Regions from separate parts of the Spirosoma foliorum genome, predicted to be linked through region 2. Evidence: riboswitches for the same ligand, from Rfam matches in the RefSeq annotation. Region 2 holds a riboswitch; the other holds the start of a gene.
The links. A riboswitch is a leader RNA that binds a small molecule or an ion and turns the genes downstream of it on or off. The one in region 2 is predicted to bind S-adenosylmethionine.
Positions count from the first base shown of each region.

Region 1: it holds a riboswitch for S-adenosylmethionine, as region 2 does, so the genes downstream of both, H3H32_RS24940 (O-acetylhomoserine aminocarboxypropyltransferase/cysteine synthase family protein) here and metH (methionine synthase) in region 2, are expected to answer to the same signal.

Region 1 is NZ_CP059732.1:5,899,930-5,903,351, forward strand. Features, by position in the region: gene H3H32_RS24935 (homoserine O-acetyltransferase family protein) at 1-864, opposite strand, end outside; gene H3H32_RS24940 (O-acetylhomoserine aminocarboxypropyltransferase/cysteine synthase family protein) at 963-2,276, opposite strand; SAM riboswitch class I at 2,495-2,598, opposite strand; gene H3H32_RS24945 (DciA family protein) at 2,789-3,115, shown strand; gene H3H32_RS24950 (polysaccharide deacetylase family protein) at 3,191-3,422, opposite strand, start outside.
Region 2 is NZ_CP059732.1:5,219,090-5,222,511, forward strand. Features, by position in the region: gene metH (methionine synthase) at 1-2,168, opposite strand, end outside; SAM riboswitch class I at 2,279-2,386, opposite strand; gene H3H32_RS22185 (Ppx/GppA phosphatase family protein) at 2,718-3,422, shown strand, end outside.

The DNA of each region.
Region 1 (3,422 bases), 680 kb from region 2:
AACCAGAGTATGGGCTTTAATCTGCGCCAACGCATTAAGTATGCTACCTCGGTTACGACCCACGTTGTGCGAATCCATCACCTTCGAGAGCGTCCAGTAGGTAAACGCATTAAAGCGCTCAACCAGTTTTTCGCCCTGATAGCGTTGGTAACTGGCCGATTTATAGCCGTCTAATTGCTCATTGTTATCCAGCGCCTGGGTAAACCCATACGTATCATAATTCCGGTATGAAATCATAGCCATCGCGCGGGCCGCTTTCATGCCTGCCAAACCTGCATCGTCGCGTTGTTCTGGCCAGGTTGGGTCGGCTTCAATAGCCATTCGCTGCGCTTCATTAAAGGCGATGCACCAGGGTGAGGCCACAGCACTAGCCGCAATAACGATCAGATTTTCGATTAGATTTGGCTGATAAATGGCCCATTCCAGCGCCTGCTCTCCACCTACCGATCCTCCAATACAGGTGTGAATTTTTTCGATACCCAACTCCTGCCGAAGTAAGTCCAGCGCATTCACCATATCTCGAATCGTCACCATCGGAAATTCGTGGTGAAAGGGTTTACCTGTAGCCGAATTGACCGATAAAGGACCTGTGGAGCCGTAGCACGACCCTAGCACATTGGCGCATACAACAAATTGCCCTGCTCCCGACGGGGCTTCAGGATCAAAATATTTACCGGGGCCAACCATACCACCCCACCAATCGCCCGCATCGGCATTACCGGTCAGCGCATGGCACACCCATACGACGTTCGAGCGGTCTTCATTGAGCCTGCCGCGTGTGGTATAAGCCAACCTAAATCCGGGCAGGCTTTCGCCCGATTCGAGCGCGAACGAATATTTATAATCGAAATACTGGAGGTTCATTTTATTCTTTTTTTGTCATTCCGACATCAGGAGGAATCTCAAATTCCTTTAGTAGAGGCTTTGAGATTCCTCCTGACGTCGGAATGACAAATAAATAACTACGTCAATACCGATTCGGCAATTTTGGCAAACGCCTGCTCGAAGTCAGCTTTAATATCATCGATATACTCGATACCTGCCGACACGCGCAATACGCCCACCTCAACGCCTGCACTCGCTTGCTCTTGCTCGCTTAGTTGCTGGTGTGTAGTGGCCGCCGGGTGAATAATCAGCGTTTTTGAATCACCGACGTTGGCCAGATGGCTTACTAATTTCAGATTATTGACAAATTGATCGGCAGCGTCTTTATCTCCTTTTATCTTGAACGAGAAAACGCCACCAAAACCGCGTTTCAAATATTTTTTAGCCAGACCATGATAGGCACTGCTTTCCAGACCGGGATAATTTACGGCCTCAACCTGCTCATGGTTTTCGAGCCATTGCGCTAACGCCAGCGCATTCTGCACCGTACGATCAACACGCAGCGACAGCGTTTCTAATCCCTGAAGCAATAAAAATGAGTTGAATGGGCTAATCGCTGGCCCCCAATCGCGCAGGCCTTCAACGCGGGCACGAATAATGAACTGAATGTTGCCAAACGGCCCATTTACGCCAAACACATCGCTGAAGACCAAGCCGTGGTAGCCCTCCGAAGGTTCACTGAACTGCGGATATTTACCATTGCCCCAGTTGTAGGTACCGCCATCGACAATAACCCCACCGATGCTCGTACCATGTCCACCGATCCATTTAGTGGCCGACTCGACAACCACAGCCGCTCCGTGTTCGAGTGGTCGGAAGAGGTAACCACCCGCGCCAAATGTGTTATCCACAATAAGGGGCAGATCATGCTCTTTAGCCAAGGCGGCAAACGCATCGAAATCGGGAATATTGAATCCGGGATTTCCGATGGTTTCGAGGTAAATCGCTTTGGTATTTTCGTCAATCAGTTTGGCGAACGACTCTGGCTTATCGCCATCCGCAAAGCGGGCTTCGATACCCAACCGTTTGAACGAAACTTTAAATTGATTGTAGGTTCCGCCGTATAGAAATGAGGTAGTTACAAAATTATCGCCAGCACTCAGGATATTGCTCAGGGCAATAAACTGAGCCGCCTGACCCGATGCTACGGCCAACGCAGCTACGCCCCCTTCGAGAGCGGCAATACGCTTCTCGAACACATCGGACGTTGGGTTCATGATTCGGGTATAAATATTCCCAAACGCTTTCAGTGCAAATAAATCAGCCCCGTGCGCGGAGTCATTAAAGACAAAGGACGTTGTTTGATAAATAGGAACCGCCCGAGCATTTGTAGCCGAGTCGGGTTCCTGACCAGCATGAAGCTGTAGGGTATCGAAATGAAGTTCAGACATGGTAAAAAAAGTTGAAATGTTATAGGGTTGCTGGGTTCTAAAGTTTAGCGTCTCTGGGTATGTTTACTGCGTAGTAAACGATACAACTATATGACTGTAAAACTTTATAGCTTTTTAGGAGCGCACGACAAACCCTCCCGGCTTTCGTGGCGGTTGGTGCTGAATGCTTAGCAGGCCCCTGGGGGCATACATTGCTGGATGTAGAGCATGTAGGTTACGATTTATAGTCCCTAAATAACTTTAGGCAGGAGTTAGCACCTTGCCGTGTGGTAGGTTGCCAGTGGTTCACAGAGCCTGATCTCTCCCCACTTCTGTATAAATCAACGCGCGCCGGTATGACTTAACCTGACGCGTAACAATTGACTTGATAGCGCAAGTATACTAGCCAAACGGTGCGAATCCAAACACTAGATGCTTTTTCTATCTGCCCATACATTTTTTCTCTTTTGTCGATCATCAGTCATCCATCAAGTCGATTCCTTGTTTACTTTTGTAGTAAGACATACTGCCCAATGAACCAAACGTATCGCTACAACCGTGAAAATGCTACCAGAGTGGCTGGTGTCACGTCCTTAAAAGATGCCATCGGGCAGTTGTTAAAAGCGTATCAACTCCAGACTCGCTTCAACGAAACTTACCTGGAGGCTTTCTGGGGACGTATGATGGGGCCAGCCATTGCGTCGCGTACAAACCGCCTGTACGTTCGAGATCGCAAGCTTCATATCGAAATTGGATCGGCTCCACTTCGTAACGAGCTCGTTAATGCCAAACAGAAACTTATTCAGTTAGTCAATAAAGACATGGGCTCTGATGTGATTGACGATGTCATATTCATTTGATTCCCTTTCTCTCAAAAATGAAAATGCCATATCTCTCCGATATGGCATTTTCATTTTTGACGGATCTAGACTCCGCTAATTTTCTTTACTCAACTGGTTTGCAAATTCTCCCATTGTATTAAAATCACCAAGTGGTTTCAGAAAGCGTAACAGGTTTTCGACCCGGTCGAGCAATTCATCCTTTGAGTGCCTACGCACATAGGTTGGAATTTTCTCGTAGCCCGACAGATCGGTAAACTCCCAGGGATGAACGTATAGGTTCAAAAAACCATCGGCCTCCAGCGTTTGGCGGCAGAGCAATTTATAA
Region 2 (3,422 bases):
GCTTTTTTCATGACCCGCGCCGATTTTACAACCTGCGGTAAAAACATTTTTCCGGCACCGAACAAATCGCCTACAACGTTCATCCCATCCATCAAGGGACCTTCGATAACGTGTAAGGGGCGCTCCACCTGAAGCCGAATTTCTTCAACGTCCTGGTCAATATAGTCGGTAATTCCTTTGATAAGCGCGTGCTTAAGCCGCTCCCGAACAGGTTCTAAACGCCAGCTTTCGTCCTGAACAACTGCTTTCCCTTTGGCTTTTACCGTTTCGGCAAAATCGACCAGACGCTCGGTAGCATCGTCACGGCGATTCAGTAACACATCTTCGCAACGCTCCAGCAAATCTTTTGGAATGCTGTCGTAAACTTCAAGCTGACCCGCGTTCACAATACCCATGTCCATACCAGCCCGGATGGCGTGATACAAAAACGCTGAGTGCATCGCTTCCCGGACAACTTCGTTACCCCGGAAGCTAAACGAAATATTCGACACCCCTCCGCTCACTTTGGCCAACGGCAGGTTTTGCTTGATCCAACGGGTAGCGTTAATGAAGTCAACAGCGTAATTATTATGCTCTTCAATACCCGTCGCAACGGTCAGAATATTGGGATCAAAAATAATATCCTGAGGAGCGAAATTAACTTTATCGACCAGAATTCGGTAAGCTCGTTCGCAAATCTGAATGCGTCGTTCATACGAATCAGCCTGACCCGTTTCGTCAAACGCCATCACAACCGCAGCTGCGCCATACCGTTTCACTAACTGGGCCCGCTCAATAAAGGCTTCTTCGCCTTCTTTAAGCGAGATCGAGTTGACAATAGCTTTGCCCTGTACGCATTTTAGGCCCTCTTCAATGACTTCCCACTTAGAGGAATCGACCATAATAGGAACGCGGGCAATATCAGGCTCAGCGGCAATCAGATTCAGAAAGGTTTTCATGGCCTCTACCGAATCTAACATACCTTCATCCATGTTGATGTCGATCACCTGAGCCCCACCTTCAACCTGCCCACGGGCAATACTCAGTGCTTCATCGTAATTCCCTTCTTTAATGAGTCGGGCAAATTTCTTCGATCCCGTTACGTTTGTCCGTTCACCAACGTTCAGGAAGTTCGTTTGCTCTGTTATTTTCAGAGGTTCCAGTCCGCTCAGCTTCTGATAAGGCTCAGCATCTGGTAGTTGACGAGGGGGATATTTAGCAGCTACATCGGCAATAGCCTGAATATGATCGGGGGTAGAGCCGCAGCATCCGCCAACAATATTGACAAAGTTACTCTTGATAAAATCTTCAATTTGTAACGCCATCATCTCCGGCGTTTCATCGTACTCACCAAACTCGTTTGGCAAGCCTGCATTCGGATAGGCCGATGTGAAGAATGGGGCTTCTTTGGCCAGCGTTTGAATATACGGGCGCATGAGGGCTGCTCCCAATGCACAGTTCAGCCCCACACTCAACAGCGGTAAGTGCGAAACCGAATACAAAAATGCCTCGGTTGTTTGCCCCGACAGAGTTCGTCCACTGGCATCCGTAATGGTGCCCGAAATCATGATCGGCAGAACTGTTTTCTGTGGATTCAGATTGAAATACTTATCGATAGCGAACATCGCTGCTTTCGCATTGAGCGTATCGAAGATCGTTTCAACCAGCAGTAAATCAGAACCGCCATCCACCAAGCCACTCACCTGCTCATAATAGGCATTAACCAGTTCATCGAACGTGATGGCCCGGTAAGCCGGATTGTTGACGTCGGGCGAGAGTGAAGCGGTACGGTTAGTCGGTCCCATAGCACCGGCAACAAAGCGCGGCTTATCTGGATTTTGTTTTGTGATCTCAACAGCAACCTCTTTCGCAATCCGGGCCGATTCGTAGTTGAGTTCATAAGCCAACTCCTCCATATGGTAATCGGCCATGGCAATGGTTGTGGCGCTGAAGGTATTGGTTTCAATAATATCGGCACCAGCCTCTAAATATTGTTTATGAATTGCCTGAATTATATCCGGCTTTGTCAATGACAGCAAATCATTGTTACCCTTAAGATCGTGTGGCCAATCCTTGAATCGGTCTCCCCGATAATCCGCGTCGGTCAGGTTATACCGTTGAATCATGGTACCCATCGCGCCATCGAGGACAAGGATGCGTTCGTGCAGGAGTTCGTGTATCGTTTTCACTGGCAAGTTATACAAGGCATTATTCTTAGAGCTACCAACAAGGAGCGCCCTTAAAAAAATCCAAACTAGTAAAAAGACTTACCAACAGAAAGACAGGTAGCAGGAAGCTAATCTTATCTATCCCGCTTCGTAGCGGGAGGAAATTGGCACCATCTCCTGGAGTTGGCTGGTTGCCAAGACATCATCGGGTCCGTTCCCTCCGTCTTTCTGGATAAGCTAATGCAAAAGTAACCAAAAATAGGCTATGCTGGTATATTCTGCAGTCTATTTTTGGCTATTGATTCTGCTGATTTTAAGGGCGCTGGAGATTTAACCAACACCAATTTTTGCTGTCAATAGGACTAATGAGGCAGAGCTGACAGCATTTTCGGCTTAGGTGACTTAGCGTATGGACAGGCAAAAGGTGGCGAAAAAGTAGAGTGTCTGGCGTCAAAAAGAGTATCTTTGGCCTTTATTAAGGAGTGAAAGACTGAAAGAGTGAAAGAGCGAAAATGACGTGCGTCAGCCTTTTATTCTTTCAGTCTTTCACTCTTTCACTCTTTTGACTCTATGAAACTGGCAGCCATTGATATCGGTTCCAACGCAGCCCGTCTGCAAATCTCAACGATACTACACAACGACGACCTGGTTAGTTTTAAACGGGTTGAGTATGTCCGCTTCCCGCTTCGCCTAGGCCACGATGTGTTTAATTACGGCGCCCTGACCTCTGAAAGTGAAGCCCGAACCATGAAACTTATGCAGGCCTACAAACTGCTCATGGAGTTGCATGAGGTAGAGGATTATATGGCCTGTGCTACCTCGGCCATGCGTGAATCTGAAAATGGGCATGAGGTTGCCAAGCGGATTGAAGCCCAAACGGGGATCAAGATCCATATTATTGACGGTAGCAAAGAAGCTGAGCTCATTAATAATGTAGTAGTGCAAGCGCTGGACGATCGTCAGTATTTACACATTGATGTTGGCGGAGGGAGTACAGAGTTAAACGTGTATGAGAATCGTCAAAAAATAAACTCCAAATCCTTTAAGATTGGCTCTGTTCGATTGCTGGAAGGCAAGGAGACGAAAGGAGCCTGGCGTAAGATTGAAGATTGGGTGGAGGATAATGTTGATGGAACACGCGAGATTACGGCCGTTGGTACAGGTGGCAACATTAGTAAGCTATTTAATCTGGCCTCCAAAACCTCGGAACTGGAAACGACACGTTCCGAAATCGAACGAATTCGCGATTATATAGCCGGCTTTGGGCTGGAAGAT